Regions from separate parts of the Pantoea phytobeneficialis genome, predicted to be linked through region 3. Evidence: predicted binding sites of a transcription regulator. Region 3 holds the regulator's gene; each other region holds the start of a gene.
What was found. Region 3 encodes CRP, which controls carbon source genes, mostly activating them, when cyclic AMP is high. Its sites were predicted from a motif close to ATGTGANNNNNNTCACAT; they were not measured.

Region 1: a site for CRP is predicted at 5,713-5,730, ahead of CTZ24_RS01675 (YjcB family protein). Genes of this name have one in related genera too.
Region 2: a site for CRP is predicted at 4,969-4,986, ahead of CTZ24_RS14390 (NupC/NupG family nucleoside CNT transporter). Genes of this name have one in related genera too.

Annotation. Positions count from the first base shown of each region.
Region 1 is NZ_CP024636.1:371,692-379,352, forward strand. It holds gene CTZ24_RS01650 (AraC family transcriptional regulator) at 1-177, shown strand, start outside; gene CTZ24_RS01655 (DMT family transporter) at 251-1,210, shown strand; gene CTZ24_RS01660 (transposase) at 2,129-2,524, opposite strand; gene CTZ24_RS01665 (MATE family efflux transporter) at 3,051-4,307, shown strand; gene CTZ24_RS01670 (ATP-grasp fold amidoligase family protein) at 4,316-5,266, shown strand; gene CTZ24_RS01675 (YjcB family protein) at 5,321-5,602, opposite strand; gene CTZ24_RS01680 (hypothetical protein) at 5,903-6,319, shown strand; gene soxS (superoxide response transcriptional regulator SoxS) at 6,501-6,929, opposite strand; gene soxR (redox-sensitive transcriptional activator SoxR) at 7,013-7,489, shown strand; gene CTZ24_RS01695 (glutathione S-transferase family protein) at 7,539-7,661, shown strand, end outside.
Region 2 is NZ_CP024636.1:3,096,672-3,104,332, reverse strand. It holds gene CTZ24_RS14410 (thiamine pyrophosphate-binding protein) at 3-1,649, opposite strand; gene mgrA (L-glyceraldehyde 3-phosphate reductase) at 1,865-2,854, shown strand; gene CTZ24_RS14400 (DUF2502 domain-containing protein) at 3,014-3,367, shown strand; gene CTZ24_RS14395 (Nramp family divalent metal transporter) at 3,437-4,717, opposite strand; gene CTZ24_RS14390 (NupC/NupG family nucleoside CNT transporter) at 5,051-6,241, shown strand; gene CTZ24_RS14385 (LLM class flavin-dependent oxidoreductase) at 6,434-7,522, shown strand; gene CTZ24_RS14380 (ABC transporter substrate-binding protein) at 7,522-7,661, shown strand, end outside.
Region 3 is NZ_CP024636.1:3,984,259-3,991,919, forward strand. It holds gene tauA (taurine ABC transporter substrate-binding protein) at 1-8, opposite strand, end outside; gene CTZ24_RS18580 (LysE family translocator) at 177-779, opposite strand; gene CTZ24_RS18585 (hydrolase) at 841-1,857, shown strand; gene CTZ24_RS18590 (YheU family protein) at 1,860-2,078, shown strand; gene CTZ24_RS18595 (phosphoribulokinase) at 2,140-3,009, shown strand; gene CTZ24_RS18600 (OsmC family protein) at 3,057-3,461, opposite strand; gene crp (cAMP-activated global transcriptional regulator CRP) at 3,764-4,396, shown strand; gene CTZ24_RS18610 (YccS/YhfK family putative transporter) at 4,455-6,530, shown strand; gene argD (bifunctional acetylornithine/succinyldiaminopimelate transaminase) at 6,532-7,661, opposite strand, start outside.

The sequences.
Region 1 (7,661 bases), 720 kb from region 3:
ATGTTGATGGCATTCCGGCTTTATGACGCCAAGTTGCGGCTGGCACAAGGCGAAAGTGCGGCCTCGGTTGCAGCAGCCGTTGGCTTAACCGATCAGGCACATCTGACGCGTGCCTTTGCGCATCGCTATGGCATCACCCCTGGCCGTTATCAAAAACAGGTCTGGCCCGCACGCTAACCGCAATCTGCTACAAGCTTTTGCTGCTGCGTTCCGCCACACTGCGCCGGAATATCTTAATCAGGAAAAGATTATGTTGGCTGGAGTTCTGTTTGCGCTGGCGGCGGGATTGATGTGGGGGCTGATCTTTGTCGGGCCGCTGCTGGTGCCGGATTATCCCGGCACGTTGCAATCCGCCGGGCGCTATGTCGCTTTTGGTTTGATCGCCTTGCCGCTTGCCTGGCTGGATCGTCGTCGCTTGCGTCAACTGGCGCGCCAGGATTGGATTGAGGCGTTAAAGCTGTCGCTGGTGGGCAATCTGATGTATTACGCCTTTCTCGCCACCGCCATTCAGCGTACCGGCGCACCGGTAGCAACCATGATTATTGGCACCTTACCGGTGGTGATGTCGGTCACGGCTAACCTGTGTTACGGGCATCTGGAAGGGCGATTGCCCTGGCGACGGTTGATGCCTGCCTTGCTGATCATTGCCCTGGGATTGGTATGCGTCAATGCTGCGGAGTTGCAGGCACAGGGAGCAACGCTGGACTGGCCGCGCTATCTCTCCGGCCTGTTGTTGGCGGTGATGGCGGTGGGCTGTTGGACCTGGTACCCGCTACGTAATGCGCGTTGGCTGCGTAACCATCCGCAGCATAAACCCGGCAGTTGGGCGACTGCGCAAGGCCTGGTGACGTTACCCCTGGCAGTGGTGTTTTATCTGCTGGTGTGCGGACAGATCCACTGGCAACAACCTGATTTCGCGTTACCTTTTGGCCCGCAGCCTGAGGTTTTCCTGCTGTTGATGCTGGCGATAGGGTTGCTGTGCTCATGGCTCGGAACGCTGTGCTGGAATGCGGCCAGCCAGCGCCTGCCCACGGTCATTATGGGGCCGTTAATTGTGTTCGAAACCCTGTCTGGCTTGTTCTGGACTTTCCTGTGGCGACAAAGCTGGCCGCCGTTGCTGACCGCCATCGGTATCTGCTGTTTGATTATTGGCGTCATCTCGGCAATGCGTATCAAGCCGCAGCCGGTGGTAACTTCACTGGAAATTTAAGCGTAAAACGATGCCAGCCACGGGTGCTGGCATCCTGATTTGCCCCTGATTTTAAGATTATGACCAGCCAGAAATCCTGCCACTTTTGCCTTATCTGTTCTTAAGCCATACCGCGTTATAACCATTTCCTGGGCCACCAGGCAGGTTTTCAGCGCGAAACGTCATATCTGACGCCAGGCTGGCAGGGACGAGTGGATAAAATTCTCCCTGTTCTGGGGGGAAGACGCGGTGATTCGCGGGCAAAATGGGCCGTTTTGGCGGCTGAATGGTCGCTAAACAGGCATTAAACAACCGGGCCAGGTCTCTTTTTATTGCGCTCTGGCACTGAAAACCCCCTGCCGGAACCATCATTTCCTCAAGGTGTTGCTGTCTGGCTGAGACTCTTCCGCCGTGCATGTGACCGAGATTGGTTAAGTGCGGCGATGAATAGTGACGTGATATTAACTCATCCGGTATGGCTAATTGCGTTATTGTTTAGCGATGATAACGTTTCTCTTCAGGCTGATTCCTGGTATGAGTACGCCATCGGCACATGGAACTGCGGATAATATGATCACCCCCAGATAACGATAGATCCACTTAAAAGAAGAGTGGGTGTGAGAGGGATTCTGGCCTGTTGTTCATCAATGCTAAACAAAAATACCTGTTTCTGGCGAAGAGTATTAATGTTGATAAAGTAATAATGAAAGCCCCAATCTCACCTGAATGAGATTGGGAGGGACGTAAATAGCTTGAAACGCGAGACTTTTGCTGATGTGAATCAATTTTACCGCAAAAAAAGAAGTAATTTCGTGATGTTATTCATCAGGAAATAATGGTGCGAATTGTTATGTCACGAACGCCGAATTAAATGATCTTCATCTCTTCTGGTAAGAACAAATCTCAGCATTAAGTCAAATAACAACGGCCTTAATGTTGTTAGCGATTTTCTGTACCTGACGGGTAGTGGTAAACGCTGCGGCTAATATCCAGCAAGCGGCAACTGCGACGTGTGCCTATGTCGAAGGTGGTTTGCAGAAAGTTAACAGCCTGGCGTTTTTCATTGGTGGTGAAGAAATTTTTCAGCACGCTTTGCAGCATCTCCTTATCAGAGCTGAGTGTCTGCAACTCGCGGGTGAGTGTTTGAAGTTTGTCTTCTAACTCTTTGATTTTTCTTCCCTCCTCAGAAGAGAGTCCAGAGAATTTTTTCTTCCAGCTATAGAAAGTGGCTTCGGAAATGCCAAGCTCCTCACAAATCTCCCTGACTTTCACTCCTGTTTCAGAAGCTTTAATGGCATTTGTGATTTGCTCTTCGCTATATCGTGACTTTCTCATAAATGCTATTACCTTTCTTATCAATTAGTGGATGAGAATTACTGTATTAATATCTGGTACTGCAAAAACACTATTAATGCAGTATTAAAGTGCGCGATTAGAATTGCGAGGGTTAAATTAAGATATTTAGAATAAATATCATCATGGGATAAGTCTTATTTTATTCTGATTGCCATTGAACGCCTTCCTGGTGTTGGGTTTTTGATATAGATTCATTTCATCCCAAATGCGGAAAAATTATACATTCATCGGAAAAACGGCATAACCTGCTTGCAAAAACGCCAGGATATGCCAGTAGCTTTTTGGTCAATATTTTGACTGAAATCGGTTACATCCACAGGGTTTCGCGCCGGATTTAATCAGAATTATCCTGAATTCATTGTCTGAATCCTGACGCGAGTCCTCTTTTTCGGACCAGCATGGTTTGAAGATATTAATTTAAGTCAGGCCCAATTAGCGCTTGTTTAATTCTTTCAAGGACGTTGTACCGAAAGTAGTTGCAGTAAGTAATACTAAGGACGAGTTGATGAAATTAAGCGTAATGTCAAATGCCGCCTGGATGATGTCTGAGAAGATCGTCTCGGTTTTCGGCGTCATATTTGTGACTTCCTATGTGGCAAAATCCTTCGGCCCGACGGTGTTCGGCCAAATGGCGTTTTCCACCTCACTGTTTTCTATGGTGCAGACCGTAGCGATGTTTGGCACCGAAACGATACTGTTCAAAACCATCAGCAAAAGTGAGCCAAAAGGTGTGCGCCTGATGAACGTGGCACGCACGTTGCGATTTGCGCTCCTGGTATTGACCTCGGTGCCGGTGTTGATTTGGGTCTGGTACAACATGCAGGAAAACTTTCTTGCGTTTGCGCTGGCTTCGTTCATCGCTTCGGTATTCGTTACCCAGGACACGTTCAGCGTGTATAACAACGCGCGTCTGGCTTCACGGCTCAATACCATTGCCAACTCAATCGGTCTGCTGCTGGGTTTTTCACTCAGTTTCGCCATTGCCTGGTTCCGGCTCAACCCCATCTGGCTGACCTTATCGATTGTGGTGGTGACGTTGGTTCCCTACGCCATCAAACGCTACAACTTCTACCGTGAAAACCAGGAGCAGGCACCTGCACGCAGCAAACGCGGCGCTTATCTGCGTTATCTGCTGTATGCCGGTTTACCGTTGGCGATCTCCAGCATTTTTATTTCGGTACAGGTGAAAACTGCGCAGATGTTTCTGGTGGGTATCGCCTCGGCGCGTGAGCTTGGCTTGTTCGCCGCCGCCAACACCATATCGGCCTCATGGACCTTCATTCCATTGGCCATTATCACCTCCAGCTTTTCAGAGATTTTCAGGGAGCGCGGCAGCGTTGCTATCAAGCTGACGGCGCGCCTGAACGGTTATGTTTTGGGTGTTTCATTGCTCTTGTTACTTGTCATCGCCTTATACGGCGAAAAAATCATCATTGCTTTGTATGGTCACGAATACACGCAGTCAGGAAGTCTGATTACCGTGTTGTCGATAGCGTCCAGCTTCTCCGCAATGGGAACCGTGGCGTACCGCTACATGGTCAAGGAAGGAGGGTTTAACTATCTGCTCAGAAAAATTATCTGCTTGATGGCGATCAGCCTGCCGCTCTCGTGGTGGCTTATTCAGGGCTACGGCATCATGGGGGCCGCCTGGAGCGTCTTCATTACTGAACTTCTGTCCCTTACGGTGATGAATTACTTCTTCAGAAATGGCGCCATTTTTAAGATTCAAGTTTCCTCGCTCAACTACAAAACCTACAAATGAGGTTAGATATGCTCAAGTTGAAAGATGAACTCAGACGAAGTGTGCGGTATTTCATCAAAAAAATGCCCTGGGCTTACCAGGACCGTCTGTACTACTTCCGTAGGTTTCGTCGGTTACCCAATTTGCGTCAGCCCAAAGTGTTTAATGAGAAGGTGCTGTATCGCAAGTTTGTCTATGGCGATTACCAGAACTATGGTCGCCTGTCGGATAAATACTCGGTGCGTGATTACGTTGCTGAGAAGGTGGGCAGCGAATATCTGATCCCGCTGGTGTATGAAACCAGCGATCCTCATTCACTGCATACCCTGTCGAGCTGGAAAAATACGGTCATCAAACCGAACCACGGTTCGAATATGGTCGAAATCCTGTTGGAAGAGCCAGATGCGCTGAAGAAACAGCAGATCATCAGTAAATGCCAAACCTGGTTGAAAAAAGACTATGCGGATGAAGCGCGCGAGATCCACTACCGCTATATCAAACCGCGCATTCTGGTAGAAAAATACATTGGTGATGGGAAAAACGCGCCCATTGATTACAAGTTCCATATGTTTAATAAACGTGATGGCAACTTTGAATATGTGCTTCAGGTGATTTACAACCGATGTAGGCCGTTGTTATCCATGAACTTTTACGTTAACAATTTAGACGAGGCGTATCACAAGATTCGCGATACCGGCCTGGATATCTCGCCGCAAATGGCCGCGTTACAGCACGCGTTAGTCTTGAGCAAGAAGCTGGCAAGTGATTTCGATTATGTGCGCGTTGACTGGTATATCCACGAGCAGCAGGTTTTCTTTGGTGAGCTGACCTTTACGCCTGGCGCGGGGATGGTCACCGGGCTGGATCGTGGACTTAATCAGATGATGGGTGATATGTGGATTCAGGACCGTCTTGGTGCACAGACACCCGACGGAACGGTGGAGGATGTCAACATCCCGGCCGTATTGAAGAAAATTTGAAATCACACAGCAAAATAAAAAACCCCGCAACGCGGGGTTTTTTATGGGTAGCGATCAAGGCATTGGCCAGTCAGCAGGCGTCTGGCTCATCACCTCAACAAAGGCATTTTTGGAGATTTCCATAAAGTTATGCAGATTCTCCATACTGAGGGTGATCCCCATCAGGCCAGTGACAAACCAGCAGGACATACCCAGGCCGATTCCGCCGCACATCAGCGCCATCACATGGTGGCTGTTCTGACGAAAACGAATTTTCAGGGTGCTGGCGAAAAACATCATTACTGCGCTCAGCAATTCCCAGCGCATAACGATAAGACTGGTGGTTAAAGTAGCCATCTGCAACGAACCTCTATGAATCAGTAACATCCCTGACATTCATCGGACATCACTGGCGGCAGAGAAGGAAGGTCAGGGAGGCCCTTCAGGCCGTCGAACTACGCATTAAACTGTGACTTGGGTCACATTATATCATCCGATTTGAAAGTTTGAACAAAATTTATACCTGGTATGGTAGAAAAAAATTTATCGATGCTGGTAGAGGATTCGCGCGATAAATCGCGCCGCAACGACAGCATGCGGAAATTTATGGCGTAGCCACGGATTTATCGCGCACGTATCGGCAGCGTAAGGAAATTTATGGCGTTGCCACGGACTTATCGCGCACGTATCGGCAGCGTAAGGAAATTTATGGCGTTGCCACGGACTTATCGCGCACGTATCGACAGCGTGCGGAAATTTATGGCGTTGCCACGGATTTATCGCGCACGTATCGGCAGCATGCGGAAATTTATGGCGTTGCCACGGATTTATCGCGCACGTATCGGCAGCGTAAGGAAATTTATGGCGTTGCCACGGACTTATCGCGCACGTATCCGCAGCGTAAGGAAATTTATGGCGTTGCCACGGACTTATCGCGCACGTATCGACAGCGTGCGGAAATTTATGGCGTTGCCACGGATTTATCGCGCACGTATCGGCAGCATGCGGAAATTTATGGCGTTGCCACGGATTTATCGCGCACGTATCGGCAGCATGCGGAAATTTATGGCGTAGCCACGGATTTATCGCGCACGTATCGGCAGCGTAAGGAAATTTATGGCGTTGCCACGGACTTATCGCGCACGTATCGGCAGCGTGCGGAAATTTATGGCGTTACCACGGATTTGTAGCGGCGCGATTTATCGCGCACGAATAGACAGGGCAGGGAGCGCCCGCGCGGGGCGCGCAGGCAAGGTTAGCGAACCGGGCAGCACTCGCCGGTAGTACGCTGGGTAAAGCTGGCCATATTCTCGTTGCAATCAAAGCTCACCAGACGTGGGCGCTGAATCATCGCCTGGCGACGCATGGTATGGCGATACGCGGTGGGCGTTTGCGAGAACTGACGGCGAAACACGCGGGAAAAGGTTTGCTGTGAGTCGTAGCCGTACTGCATAGCGATATCAAATACCGGACGTTGTGTCTGACGCAGAGCCTCAGCGGCCAGCGTTAAGCGGCGTTCGCGGATATAACCGCCCAGCGTTTGTTTCGTCACGGTACGGAACATACGTTGCAGGTGCCATTTGGAATAACCTGATTTCGCCGCTACTTCATCAATCGACAGGGTTTTATCCAGATTCTGATCGATCCAGTGAGTCAGTGAATGAATGATTTCCTCTTGCATCATAACCACATCCTTCTGAGTAGAGATTCGAAGTTTCAATGGGGAGCGAGTATAATTCCTCAAGTTAACTTGAGGTAAAGAGCGAAATGAAAAAAGAACGCAACTACCCGAAACCGGTGCTGACGCCGGGTGAAGTGGCGAAGCGCAGCGGTGTGGCGGTGTCGGCTTTGCACTTTTACGAAACCAAAGGATTGATCTCCAGTACGCGTAATAACGGCAACCAACGGCGTTACAGCCGTGATGTGCTACGCCGCGTGGCGATCATTAAAATTGCGCAGCGCATTGGTATTCCCCTCGCCACGGTCAGCGACAGTCTGATGCATGTGCCGGCTAACAAGCGCATGTCGACCCAGGAATGGGATGCGCTGACGCAGCACTGGCGTGAGGAACTGGATAAACGCATCGAAACCCTGACGCGGCTGCGTAACGATCTTGATGGCTGTATCGGCTGTGGTTGCCTGTCAATGCGTGACTGTCCATTGCGTAACCCTGGCGACCGTTTGGGCGAGCAAGGTTCAGGGGCGGTTTTGCTCGATCCGCAACAGGACGAGCAGAAACGCTGAGGCGACATCATCTATACTTGCTGGTCCAACCATTGGTCAGGAAGCCATGATGATCACTGTTCACCATCTTGAAAATTCTCGTTCACATCGGGTGCTGTGGCTGCTGGAAGAGCTGTCAGTGCCTTATCAGATCAAACGTTACCAACGTGAAGGCACCCTGCTGGCACCCGAG
Region 2 (7,661 bases), 890 kb from region 3:
ATTCAGCCGCCGTTGCGCTGATGCAGCGAGGCAGTCACTTTACGCAGCAATGGTGGGATATCTTCTTTATCCAGCACCACTTCCACCAGCGACAAACGCTGATTATTCGCCAGCCGTGCCATCACCGCCTCCAGTTGCACCGTTTCGCTGACGCGCCAGCTTTGCGCTTCTCCCGTCAGACTGAGCGCCTGCGGCAGCGCAGTCCAGTTCCACTGCGCAATGTCGTTGTAACGCTGATGCGCGCCATGAATCGCGCGTTCGACGGTATAACCTTCATTATTGAGAAGAAAAATAATCGGCTGCTGACCATCGCGCTGCATGGATCCCAGCTCCTGGATGGTTAACTGAGCCGAACCGTCGCCGATGATGAGAATTACCCGCCGTTGCGGCTGCGCGGTTTGCGCACCAAAGGCGGCGGGTAAAGTATAGCCAATCGAACCCCAGAGCGGCTGAACCAGCAATTGCACATCCTCGGGGAGGCGTAAAGCGGCGGCACCAAAGGCGGCAGTACCTTGATCGGCAAGGATAATATCACCTGGCAGCAGGAAACGCTGCATTGCCTGCCAGAAGGCATGCTGACTGATGAAAGCATCATCATCCGATGTATCTTCCCGTGTCGCCATGCCACCGATAGCCCAACGTTCGCCATAACGTCGGAACAAAGGTTCCAGCACGCCCAGCGCTTCTGCCATGCTTAAGGGCGAGAAGGTTTCCCCGGCAACCACAGCATGGAACGGTTGCAGGTCGATAAGTTTTTCTGTGGGGAGCTGCTGGGTAAAACCGGCGGTTAAGGTATCGGTGAAACGAACACCGACGCAGACAGTCACGTCAGTTTCTTCTATGGCCGCCCGCACCGCTGGCGTACTGCCCTCCCCGGCATAGGTGCCGACAAAGCCTGGCTGCTGCTCATCCAGCACGCCTTTGCCCATCAACAGGGTGGCGGCAGGAATGGCACGCAGCTGACGCAGGGCAGCCAGGGGGGATTGCAGTTGCCAGCGCGCGGCAAGGAAATCGGCCAGCAGCGCCACATGTTGAGCCGATGACAGCATAGCTTCCGCCGCTGTCGCAAAGGCATCTACCGCGGAAGGAAGCGACGTGATGGCAGAGGATGGCAGCGGTAAGGTGACCTCGGCCTGAGCAACATCGACCGCCAACAGCAAATAACCAGGGCGGTGTTGATACAGGGCTTCACCCATCACGCGATCGATTTCCTGTACCGCATTCTCTGCGGTCAGCACCGCGCTCGCCGCACTCACCTCCTGCGCCATACGGCTGAAGTGACGGAAATCGCCATCGCCCAGAGAATGATGGACACAATCCCCCTGGCTCTGTACCTGGCTGGCCGGTGCACCCACGATATGAATCACCGGTACATATTCGGCGTAACTGCCAGCGATACCGTTGATCGCACTTAACTCGCCGACGCCGAAAGTGGTCAGCAAGGCGGCAGCGCCGTTACAACGGCCATAACCATCCGCCGCATAGGCCGCATTCAGCTCGTTAGCGCAGCCGACCCAGGTGATATCGGGATGCGCAATGACGCTATCGAGAAACTGTAAATTGTAATCCCCCGGCACGCCAAACAGGTGCCGGATCCCCGCTTGCTGTAAACGCATCAACAAAAATTCGCCAACTTTGAGGGTTTTCATGCGCAGCGACTCCTTGGTGGGTTATATCTGGAGTATTAGCGATGCGGCTGAATTGGTTAGATTTTCAACATCATTTCTCAGAATGATCTGGCAACAGAACGTTACGATGACGGAAAAATCCGTAAGTTGCGATCGCCGACGCGTTTGCCATTAGTGTAAACGCATACACTGCTATGCTGATGACACTTTCTCCCCCTTTGAGACAGGAACGCTGCATGAGTGTTTTTCCCCATCCCGAACGTTATCAACAGATGCAATATCGCCGCAGTGGTCGTAGTGGCCTGAAACTTCCAGCGATTTCGCTTGGCTTGTGGCACAACTTTGGCGACAGCACCCGGGTTGATAACAGCCGCGAACTGCTGCGCCACGCTTTTGATTGCGGCATCACGCATTTTGACCTGGCAAATAACTACGGACCGCCGCCGGGATCGGCTGAAGAGAATTTTGGGCGCATTCTGCGGGAGGATTTCCGTGGCTATCGTGATGAGTTGTTAATCTCCACCAAAGCCGGTTACACCATGTGGGATGGCCCCTATGGTGACTGGGGTTCGCGCAAGTATCTGATTTCCAGCCTCGATCAAAGCCTGAAACGCATGGGGTTGGAATACGTGGATATCTTTTATCACCATCGTCCGGACCCGGAAACCCCGCTGGAAGAAACCATGCGGGCGCTGGATCAGGTGGTGCGCCAGGGCAAAGCGCTGTATGCCGCCATCTCAAATTACCCGGCAGAGCGCGCCGCTGAAGCGATTGCCATTCTGCGCGACCTCGGTACGCCCTGCCTGATTCACCAGCCACGCTACTCGATGTTTGAGCGCGCGCCGGAACAAGGGTTGCTGGATGTATTGGGCGACAATGGCGTCGGCTGCATCGCCTTCTCACCACTGGCTGGTGGCGTTCTGACTGACCGTTATCTGCAAGGTATTCCCGAGGATTCAAGGGTGGCCAGCGGCAGCAAATTCCTGCGTGAAGACCAACTGACACAGGAAAAAATGGCCAAGGTCCGTGCATTGCAAAACATTGCACAGCAGCGTGACCAGAAACTGGCGCAGATGGCGCTGAGTTGGGTGCTGCGTGATACCCGCGTCACCTCAGTATTGATTGGTGCCAGTAAAACTGCGCAAATTGATGATGCCGTTGCCATGCTGAGCCAGCCTGCGCTGAGCGAAGCAGAGTTAGAGGCCATCAACGCGATTCTGGTGTAACCGCTTTCCCGCCCGGCCAAAGCCGGGCTTCCCTTCCGGCAGAAAACTCTTATTTCAGATTATCCTCAATGTATTCAGACTACGTCTTAAGGTCTTTTTGGTCCGATCTGGCAGACTAGCGCAACGGTAGCAATCGATAAGCTGCCGGAAAGGAGAATTATGAAACGTGGAATTTTGTTTGCCGCTTTGCTGGCAACGCTGTCCCCACTGGCACTACACACAGCCCATGCCAGTAGTGCCACCATTAATCTGGCCCCTGGCATCACCCTGCATTTAGGCGATCGCGATCATCGAGGTTACTACTGGGATGGTGGCCGCTGGCGCGAACCGCGTTGGTGGAATGATCGCTATCGTTATCACGATCATCGTTGGTGGCGTCATGAGGAGTGGCGTCGACATGAGGCGTGGAAACGCGAGCAGGAACGTCGCCGTCATGAGCGCTGGCGTTATGAGCATCGTCATGACCATCATGGACATGGTCACGGCCATGACCACGGTCGCGACCGTTACTAATTTCGGCTTATTCCTCTGCGCAATAAATCGCGCCGCTACAACAAAAAGGTGTGCATCTGCACACCTTTTTTATAATCCCAGCGCCTGCCCGACCAGCAGATAAATATTCAGCGCCACCACTAACCCGACAATCACCCAACCGACGGTTTGCATCAGACGTGAGTTAACCATCTCAGCCCCCATCAGCTCACGGTTGCCGGTAAAAAACAGCAGCGGCACCAACGCCAGTGCGATACCGAAGCTCAGCAGCACCTGACTAAACACCAGAATGCGTGTCGGATCCCAGCCTGCCCAGATCACAATAAAAGAAGGCAGCATGGTAATAGCGCGACGTAACCACAGCGGAATCTGGAAACGGATAAAGCCCTGCATGACCACCTGCCCGGCGAGGGTTCCCACCACCGTAGAAGACAACCCTGCTGCCACCAGACTCAGACCAAATACCGTCGCCGCAGCATGGCTTAACAACGGTTGCAGCGTCAGATACGCCTGATCCAGATCGGCGATGCCGGTGTGACCGCTGAAGTGAAACGCTGCCGCTGCGGTTGCCATCATCGCCAGGTTAACAAACCCGGCAATGGTCATGGCAATCGCCACATCCAGTTTGGTGGAGGAGTAACGCTGTCCTTTGGTGCCCTGATTACCGTATTGCGTCAGTGCCGAATGCAGATAAATCACATGCGGCATAATGGTGGCACCGAGTACGCCGGCAGCAAGGAATACCGCATCCGCCGTCGGCAAGGATGGCAGCGCCATGCCGGTAATCAACTCGCTGACTTTGGGCTGAGAGAAGAACAACTCAACAATATATGCCGCGGCCACAAACAGCAGCAACCCGCCAATAACCAATTCGAGGGGCTTTTGTCCACGATTTTGCAGCATTAGAATCAGGAAGGTCGCGATACCGGTCAGCACCGCCCCCTGGAAAAGCGAGATACCAAGCAACAACTTAAAGCCCAGCGCGGCACCGATAAATTCGGCCAGGTCGGTCGCCATAGCGATGATTTCGGCTTGTACCCAGTAAAACCATACCGCCGGACGTGGGAAGCGATCGCGAATATGTTCCGCGAGATTTTTGCCGGTAGCGATACCCAGCTTAGCTGACATGAGCTGAATCAGCATTGCCATGATATTCGCCCAGACCACCACCCACAGCAGTTTGTAGCCGTACGCAGCCCCCGCCTGAATATTGGTGGCGAAATTGCCGGGATCGATATAACCGATAGCCGCGATGAAGGCCGGTCCCAGCAAGGCAAGTTTTATGTTTCTGGCTCCGCGAGCAGCGCGCTCAGCGGTGCGGCTTTCTGACATAGTTTTTGACCCTGTCTTAACGCTTGTTGACCCGAACAGGTTACGGGGCAGGCGCGGCAAGTGAAATATGGTTATAGTTATCGCTTTAATAGATAGTGCTATAAAGTATAGCCTTTGCTATACATTGCGGTAAAGCCAGGTTTTGCCAAAATGTGTGCAACAGGAATCAATCTACCCTCGGCTCATTTTATAGACAATGACTTTGTGGTTATTTTTGTTGTAACAAGTGTGTGAAGAAGTTGTGATGGTTGAGACTAATCTTAAAAATATGTCGATAGTTAATACTTATAATGTGGTTTAGATCTCGTTTTTAAGTAACGCGTTACATAGAATACGCAGCAAAATACAACCCTCCTCAAATTTGGAGCCGACATGTCCCATATTTTGCACTTTCTTTTGGCATTGGTGGTGGTAGCCGTGCTGGCCTTATTGGTCAGTCACGATCGTAAAAGCATCCGTATTCGCTATATCGTTCAGCTTCTGGTGATTGAAGTTCTGTTGGCCTGGTTCTTCCTGAACTCTGAAGCGGGTCTTGGCTTCGTGAAAGGGTTTGCAGGCCTGTTTGACCATCTGCTCAAGTACGCCGCAGAAGGGACTAACTTCGTGTTCGGCAATATGAATGAAAAAGGCCTCGCCTTCTTCTTCCTGAATGTGCTGTGCCCGATTGTGTTTATCTCCGCCCTGATCGGTATTTTGCAACATTTCCGCATCCTGCCGTGGGTGATTCGTGGCATCGGTACCGTGCTGTCAAAAATCAATGGCATGGGCAAGCTGGAATCCTTTAACGCCGTCAGCTCTCTGATTCTGGGACAATCAGAAAACTTTATCGCCTATAAGGATATCCTCGGCAAAATGTCACAGCGCCGCATGTACACCATGGCGGCTACCGCGATGTCCACAGTGTCTATGTCGATCGTTGGCGCTTACATGACCATGCTGCAACCCAAATATGTGGTTGCCGCGCTGGTACTGAACATGTTCAGTACCTTTATCGTGCTGTCGCTGATTAACCCGTACCGCGTCGATAGCGAAGAAGATCTGCAATTGCAGGACCTGCACAAAGGTCAGAGCTTCTTCGAAATGCTGGGCGAATACATCCTTGCCGGTTTCCGTGTGGCGATTATCGTTGCGGCGATGTTGATCGGTTTTATCGCCCTGATTTCCGGCCTGAATGCGCTGTTTGATGTGATCTTCGGCATCAGCTTCCAGGGCGTGCTGGGTTATGTCTTCTATCCGTTTGCCTGGGTGATGGGCGTGCCTTCCAACGAAGCGTTGCAGGTTGGCAGCATCATGGCGACCAAACTGGTTTCTAACGAATTCGTGGCGATGATGGATCTGCAAAAAATTGCCGGTCAGCTGTCACCGCATGCGGAAGGTATTCTGTCAGTGTTCCTTGTCTCCTTTGCTAACTTCTCCTCTATCGGGATTGTGGCAGGTGCGATTAAAGGTCTGAACGAAGAACAGGGCAACGTGGTGTCCCGCTTCGGTCTGAAACTGCTGTACGGCTCTACCCTGGTGAGCGTGCTTTCCGCTGCGATTGCCGGTCTGGTGCTGGGCTTCTGATGTTAAAGGCGGGCTTCGGCTCGCCCTTCTCTTCTTTATTATTCCTATCCGTTATATCTCCTTTTTTTACCCCGCTCTCCGCGCCTGACGCTGCTTCACGTCAAAACGCAAAACCTTTGCACAATATTGAATTTCCGTTGCCACCGCCCGCGCCCGTAGCTTTTCTCCATGACTTCACATCAGGAGAACACTATGAGCATTCAGTTTCTTGGCATGATTGGCCACCGCCTCGCCTCCGAAATCATTCCAGCCAACGGCCCGTTATTTGATAAAGACTACATCGCCCGCTTCGCCCGCGCCCATGAAGACGCCGGGTTTGACCGCATCCTGGTCGGTTACTGGTCCGATCAACCGGACGGTTTTCTCGTCACCGCCCATGCCGCCGCCCATACTTCGACGCTGAAATTCCTGCTGGCCCATCGCCCAGGTTTTGTGGCACCCACCCTTGCCGCGCGCAAACTGGCTTCGCTCGATCACCTCACCGATGGCCGCCTGGCGGTGCATATCATCAGCGGCGGCAGCGACAGTGAACAACGCCGCGATGGTGATTTCCTCAATAAAGCCGAACGCTACGCGCGTACCGATGAATTTCTGACGGTGCTGAAGCTGAGTCTGGAATCGACGCAACCCTACAATCACCAGGGAACGTTCTACCAGGCCGAGCAGGCGTTCTCCGCGATTAAGCCGTTGCAGAAAAAGCTGCCGATCTATTTTGGCGGTTCGTCAGCAGAAGCGATTGATGTCGCGGCACGCCATGCCGATGTGTTCGCCTTGTGGGGCGAACCGTTGAAAGGCGCAGAAGAGACGGTGCGCAGCGTTCGTGCTGCCGCCGCAAAACAGGGGCGGGAAATTGATTTCAACATTTCTTTCCGCCCCATCCTCGGTAGCACCGAAAAAGAGGCCTGGGAACGTGCCGAGTACATTCGCGAAACGGCCGGGAAACAGTTGGCGGAAAGCGGTTATACCTTCGGCTTGCCAAAACCACAGAGCGTCGGTGCACAGCGCTTGTTAGCTGCCGCCAACGAGGGCGAACGCCACGATAAAGTGCTGTGGACCGGCGTCGCCAAACTGGTGCAGGGTGGCTACAACTCCACCGCATTGGTTGGCACGGCCGAACAGGTGTCTGACGCGCTGCTGGATTACTACCGCCTCGGCATCCATAACGTGCTGATTCGTGGTTTCGATCCCCTTAACGATGCGGTGGAATATGGCCGCGAATTGCTGCCACTGACGCGCGAAAAAGTCGCGGCTGTCGATCGCCATGAAAAAAGGAGTGCCTGATGCGGCTGGCTGCTTTATTTGCCGGTCTGACGCTGGCGCTATCGCTTAATCCGTTGTTTGCCGCCGAGAAAGTCACTTTGCGCCTCGGTGATGTAAAGGGTGACCGCTTTGCAGCGCTGAAGGCGTCTGGCGAGCTGAC
Region 3 (7,661 bases):
GCCATCATCGTACACCCCAATATTTTTATGTTGGGTGCAGTGTCGCCAGCAGTAATGGTTTCATAAAGGAATTAAAAATTATCCCTAATGAAAATCGGTTCTTAGGCAATCATCGGGCAAGACTATGCAGAATACGCAAATACAAAAAAGGCGCGTCAGACGCGCCTCGGATTGACTTAGTGCCAAATCAACAGCACACAGGCGGCGGTCAGGATTCCCATCGCCAGGTTAAAGATTTTCCACGCACGCGGGCTTCGCAGCAAACGACCAATCAGTGAGCCGAAGCCCATCCAGATCACCCCGGAAACCACATTCACCAACGCCATACCGACGCTAATTGCTACCACCGAGTGCAGGTAAGCGGCCCCCGCCAGGCTAAAGCTGGCTACGGCCCCCAACGCCATCAGCCACGCCTTTGGATTAATCAGTTGCAGTAACCCGCCCTGCCAGAACGGCGTTGGAACCGGCGGGGCCGAATCCGTATCCAGTTGCTCATACTCCGCCGTGGCGATTTTCCATGCCAGCCACAGCAGATAAAGGCTACCGGCGATTTTCAGAACCAGATGTAAGGCAGGATAGAGTAGGATAAGGCCACCCACGCCAAAGGCCACCATCAGCAGCATCGCCTGCATACCGATCATGATGCCGATTAACAACGGGAAAGAACGCAGAAAGCCAAAGTTGGCAGCGGAGGCGGTAAGTAACATATTATTAGGCCCTGGCGTGATCGCAGCGACCCAGAGAAAGCCCAGCATTGACAAAAACAGACTCAGTTCCATGTTGATTCGGGTGCTCCTCACCCAGGAAAGCCAAAAAACCCATCGAAACTATCAGCGAGATATGCATCAGACAAGCGTTTACCACAGTAATTTTGACTCCCCGCCCGAAGAGGACTTCATTCCTCTCAGCGGTTTTCGCAATCCGCATCTGCAAACTCTGCTGCCGCGTCTGCTCAGGCGGCGCGTGACTCTGCGCCCACACTGGCAACGCCTCGATTTACCGGACGGCGATTTTGTCGATCTTGCGTGGAGTGAAGACCCTATTCAGGCCGCGCACAAACCACGCATGGTGCTGTTTCATGGTTTAGAGGGCAGCTTTCACAGCCCCTATGCGCATGGGTTGATGCAGGCATGTCAGGCACGCGGTTGGCTGGCAGTGGTGATGCATTTTCGCGGGTGTAGCGGTGAACCGAACCGCCTGCACCGGATTTACCATTCCGGCGAAACCGAAGATGCCAGCTACTTTCTGCGCTGGTTAAAGCGGGAATGGGGCGATGTCCCCACCACCGCCGTCGGCGTGTCGCTGGGCGGTAATATGCTGGCATGTCTGACCGGGTTGGAGGGACATGATGCGCCGCTGGATGCCGCAGTCGCCATCTCTGCGCCCCTGCTGCTGGAACCCTGTAGCCAGAAGCTGGAGAACGGTTTCTCACGTTTTTATCAGCACTACCTGCTGACGCAGCTGAAAAAGAACGCTAAACGTAAGTTGAAAGCCTGGCCTGGCACCCTGCCGGTCGATTTACGCGAACTGCGCGCCCTGCGCCGCCTGCGCGACTTTGACGATGCCGTCACCTCCAGAGCACACGGTTTTGTCGACGCAGGCGATTATTATCATCGTGCCAGCGCGATGCCGCTGCTGACCGGGGTACGCAAACCGCTGCTGATCATCCATGCTAAGGACGATCCCTTTATGACCGACGCAGTAATACCGAAGCCGGAGCAACTGTCGTCCTCGATTCAATATCAGCTGACGCAGCAAGGCGGCCATGTCGGCTTTGTTGGCGGTACGCTGCTACGACCGCAAATGTGGCTGGAACAACGCGTGCCGCAGTGGCTATCAACTTACCTGGATGTATGATCGTGATTATTCCGTGGCAACAACTTGAAGCTGAAACGCTGGAAAACCTGATCGAAGCCTTTGTATTACGCGAAGGCACCGACTACGGTGAACAGGAGCGCAGTCTGGCGCAAAAAGTCGCTGATGTGCGTCGCCAGCTGGAACGCGGTGACGCAGTACTGGTGTGGTCAGAACTGCACGAAACCGTCAATATCATGGCACGCGGTGAATTTCGCGGCTAATGCACATCCCGGCTTTTCGTGCTAACAATGCTCATCGCCGGACTTCACAGGGAGCTTTGTTATGTCAGCCAGGCATCCGATCATTGCCGTTACCGGTTCCAGCGGCGCCGGAACCACCACCACCAGCCTTGCCTTCCGCAAAATATTCCAGCAGTTGAACCTGCATGCGGCGGAGGTCGAAGGTGACAGTTTTCATCGCTACACGCGCCCTGAGATGGACATGGCGATCCGCAAAGCGCGCGACCTTGGCCGTCATATCAGCTATTTCGGCCCGGAGGCCAACGATTTTGGCCTGCTGGAGCAAACCTTTAAGCAATACGGTAAAACCGGTCTTGGTCAGTCGCGCAAATATCTGCATACCTATGACGAGGCCGTGCCGTGGAATCAGGTGCCGGGTACCTTCACCCCGTGGCAGCCGCTGCCGGAAAACACCGATGTGTTGTTTTATGAAGGCTTGCACGGCGGGGTGGTGACGCAGCAGCACAACGTGGCTGAACACGTCGACTTATTGGTAGGTGTGGTACCGATCGTCAACCTTGAGTGGATTCAAAAGCTGATTCGCGACACCAGCGAGCGCGGCCATTCACGCGAAGCGGTGATGGATTCGGTGGTGCGTTCGATGGAAGATTACATCAACTTCATCACCCCGCAGTTCTCACGCACCCATATCAACTTCCAGCGCGTACCCACCGTCGATACGTCTAACCCGTTTGCTGCGCGTGAAATTCCATCACTTGATGAAAGCTTTGTGGTGATCCATTTCCGTGGTCTGGAAGGTATTGCCTTCCCCTATCTGCTGGCGATGATTCAGGATTCCTTTATCTCGCATATGAACACCCTGGTGGTGCCCGGCGGCAAAATGGGTCTGGCGATGGAGCTGATTATGACGCCGCTGGTGCAGCGACTGATTGAAGGCAAACGCATCGAATAATCAAACATAACCGTAACGGCGCGATTTATCGCGCCGTTACGACCGGGCTAGAGTTCAATAACCTCGTAGCTGTGGGTGATTTCTACCCCTTTGCCCAGCATAATCGCTACCGAGCAATATTTTTCAGCCGACAGATCAACCGCCCGCGCCACTGCTTTATCGCCCAGCGCTTTGCCGGTAACAATAAAATGCAGGTTGATATGTGTGAAAATGCGTGGCGCTTCTTCACGACGTTCCGAGGTCAGTTTGACCTCACAATCCTTCACATCATTGCGCCCTTTTTGCAGGATCGACACGACGTCAATCGCGCTGCAACCGCCTGCCGCCATCAGCACCATCTCCATCGGGCTCGGTGCTTTGTCGCCCGAATTGCCATCCATTAATATCTGGTGACCTGATGAGGATTCTCCGAGAAAGGTAAGCCCTTCCACCCATTTAACCCGTGCCTGCATTATTCTTTCTCCTGAATAGGCTGATTTGCCGCCAGAGTACGCTTTCACCTGAGAAACAGCAATCCAGACTAATCGCCCTTTTGCTGAAGCGAGACAACAGAAGACAGCTAGCAAAAGCTGTGCTACAAACAGAGCTGAAAATATTTTCGTCGCAATAGACGAAGGCGGGAAGAATCAGAAGCCTGGCTTAAGAGTCCACCCGAATAATTTTCCTTAACAGGAAGCGCTCTACGATTTCACCGCCTGACAGGGAAAACTGCCCCCTGTGTTTTGGGCACGATTACAACAGAGGATAATAGCGAATGGTTCTCGGCAAACCGCAAACAGACCCTACACTCGAATGGTTCCTGTCCCATTGCCATATTCACAAATATCCATCCAAAAGCACCCTGATTCATCAGGGTGAGAAAGCGGAAACGCTCTACTACATCGTGAAAGGTGCCGTTGCGGTGCTGATCAAGGATGAAGAAGGCAAAGAGATGATTCTCTCCTACCTCAATCAGGGGGATTTCATCGGCGAGCTTGGCCTGTTTGAAGAAGGTCAGGAACGTAGTGCCTGGGTACGAGCCAAAACTGCCTGCGAAGTGGCTGAAATTTCCTACAAAAAATTCCGTCAGCTGATTCAGGTAAACCCGGATATTTTAATGCGTCTTTCGGCGCAGATGGCGCGTCGCCTACAGGTGACATCAGAAAAAGTGGGCAACCTTGCCTTCCTTGATGTGACCGGTCGCATTGCGCAGACGCTGCTCAATCTGGCCAAACAGCCCGATGCCATGACCCACCCGGACGGGATGCAGATCAAAATCACCCGTCAGGAAATTGGTCAGATCGTCGGATGCTCACGCGAGACAGTTGGCCGTATTCTGAAAATGCTGGAAGATCAAAACCTGATCTCCGCACATGGTAAAACCATCGTCGTTTACGGCACCCGCTAATTTCTTCTCACCCACGGCGTGATGGCAGCATCACGCCGTTTTTGTCTGCGATGAGCTGATGTGGCGTCGAATCATCTATCATCCCGAAGTGAACTATGCCCTGCGGCAAACGCTGGTGCTGTGCCTGCCCGTGGCCCTCGGCTGGCTGTTTGGCGACCTGCAAAAAGGCTTGCTGTTCTCCTTAGTGCCCGCCTGTTGCAACATCGCCGGTCTTGATACGCCCCATAAACGCTTTTTTAAACGCCTGATTATTGGCGGTTCCCTGTTTGCGACCGGCAGCTTTCTGATCCAGTGGCTGACGGATTATCACGTCCCCCTGCCGCTGATTCTGCTGGTGCTGCCACTATTAGTGGGCGTGACGGGTGAGATCAGCCCGTTGCATGGCCGCTTGTTACCCGCCACGCTGATTGCCTCCATCTTTACCCTGAGCCTGGTGGGACGTATGCCGATCTGGGTGCCTCCGCTGCTCTATATCGGCGGGACCTTGTGGTATGGGTTGTTCAACTGGTTCTGGTTTTGGCTGTGGAAAGAGCAGCCGATGCGCGAGTCGCTGAGCCTGCTGTACCGTGAGCTGGCGGATTATTGCGATGCCAAATATACCCTGTTGACGCAGCTGACCGACCCGGAGAAAGCGCTGCCGCCGTTGCTGGCACGCCAGCAAAAAGCGGTAGATCTGATCACCACCTGCTACCAGCAAATGCATATGCTGTCGGCCAGCCGCGATAACAGCCATAAACGCCTGACGCGTGCCTTTCAGGTGGCACTCGATTTGCAGGAACATATCTCCGTCAGCCTGCATCAGCCGGAAGAAGTGCAAAAGCTGGTGGAGCAGAGCCATGCTGAAGCGGTGATTCGCTGGAATGCCAAGACCATCTCCGCCCGTCTGCGCTTGCTGGCCGATGCCATTTTGTATCACCAGCTGCCGGAACGGTTTCAAATGGATAAGCAGCTGGGTGCGCTGGAAAAAATTGCCCGCCAGCACCCGGACAATCCGGTGGGGAATTTCTGCCTGTATCACTTCAGCCGCATTGCGCGCGTGCTGCGCACCCAGAAACCGCTGTATACCCGTGATCTGATGGCCGATCGCCAACGGCGTCTGCCGTTTTTTCCGGCGCTGCGCAGCTATCTGTCGCTGAAATCCCCCGCCTTACGCACCGCTGCACGTTTTGCCGTGATGCTGATGTTTGGTAGCGCGCTGGCGCTGTTCTTCAACATCCCCAAACCTTACTGGATTCTGATGACCACCATGTTCGTCAGCCAGAATGGCTACAGCGCCACTCGGGTAAGAATTCAACACCGAGCGCTCGGCACCTTTGCCGGGCTGTTGATTGCTGCCGCCTCGTTACGCTTTGACGTACCGGAATCCATCACCCTGTTGTTTATGCTGGCGATCACCCTCGCCAGCTATCTGGTGACACGTAAATATTACGGCTGGTCAATGATTGGCTTTACGGTGACGGCGGTGTATTCGCTCCAGTTGCTGTCACTGAATGGCGCGCAGTTCCTGCTGCCACGCATGATGGATACGCTAATGGGATGTCTGATTGCCTTTGGCGGCATGATTTGGCTGTGGCCGCAGTGGCAGAGCGGCTTACTGCGTAAGAATGCGCACGATGCGCTGGAAGCCGACCAGGAAGCGATGCAATTATTGCTCGGACCGGAGCAGTCACCGGAGAAACTGGCGTATCAGCGCATCAAGGTCAACCAGGCGCATAACGCCATGTTTAACTCGCTGAATCAGGCGATGACCGAGCCGGGCTTCAATTCGCAGTACCTGAAAGATATGCGGCTCTGGGTGACGCACAGTCAGTTTATTGTCGAACACATCAACGCCATGACTATCCTGGCACGCGAACATACCATGCTGACGCCTAAGTTGGCGGAAAGGTATCTGCAATCCTGTGAGATCGCGCTGCAACGCTGTCAGCAGCGGCTGGAGCATGATGGCCCCGGTAACGACAGCAATATTCTGGAAGCACCGGAAAACATCAATGAGGGGGCGGTAACGATTGTCGAGCAGCATGTGAAGCGCATTCTGCAACACCTGAACGTGATGCACACCATCTCTTCTCTGGCATGGAGCCAGCGACCACATCATGGCCGCTGGCTGACCGGACTACGGGTGAAAAACTGAGTTACGCCGCCAGCACCTTCTCGATAGCCACTGCGAACCGCGCCATACCCTCTTCGATATCGGTCGGTTCAATCACCAGTGACGGTACAAAACGGATCACATCATTGCCAGCAGTCAGGATCATCAGACCTTCGGCGGCAGCGGCATGCAGAATGTCACGCGCCTTGCTGGCATGCTGCGGCTTCAATGCCGCACCGATCAACAGACCTTTGCCACGAATATCCGTGAACAGGTCAAATTTGCTATCCAACGCTTTCAAGGCTTCCACAAACTGCTGACGGCGTGATTCAACACCGTCCAGCACGTCAGGGGTGTTGATGATGTCGAGCGCCGTTTCGGCAATCGCACAGGCCAGCGGGTTGCCGCCGTAAGTGGTGCCATGCACGCCGGGAGCCATCACCGAGGCGATTTCATTGGTGGTCAGCATCGCGCTTACCGGGAAGCCGCCGCCCAGCGCTTTCGCGGTGGTGATGATATCCGGGGTGATGCCGTAGTGTTCGTAAGCGAACAGCTTGCCGCTACGGCCCATGCCGCTCTGCACTTCGTCCAACACCAGCAGCGCGTTGTGCTCATCACACAAGGCACGCAGGCCCTGCATAAACTCAGGAGTGGCAGGCATCACACCGCCTTCGCCCTGAATCGGTTCGACCACGATGGCGCAGGTGTGATCGTCGATCACCGCTTTTACCGCCGCCAGATCGTTGAAGGGAACATGCACGATATCAGCCGGTTTCGGGCCAAAGCCGTCGGAGTATTTCGGCTGACCACCCACTGATACGGTAAACAGCGTGCGCCCGTGGAAAGCGTTATGGAAGGCGATGATTTTGCTTTTGAACGGACTGTGTTTTTTGCAGGCGTAGTAGCGCGCCAGCTTAAACGCGGCTTCGTTAGCTTCGGCACCGGAGTTACCAAAGAACACGCGATCAGCAAAGGTCGCGGCAATCAGTTTACTCGCCAGACGCAACGCCGGTTCATTGGTGAACACATTGCTGGTGTGCCACAGGGTTTCCCCCTGGGTTTTCAGTGTCTCCACCAGCGCCGGATGGCAGTGGCCCAGCGCAGTCACCGCGATGCCGCCAGAGAAATCGATATATTCTTTGCCCTGTTGATCCCAGACTCGGCTGCCCTTGC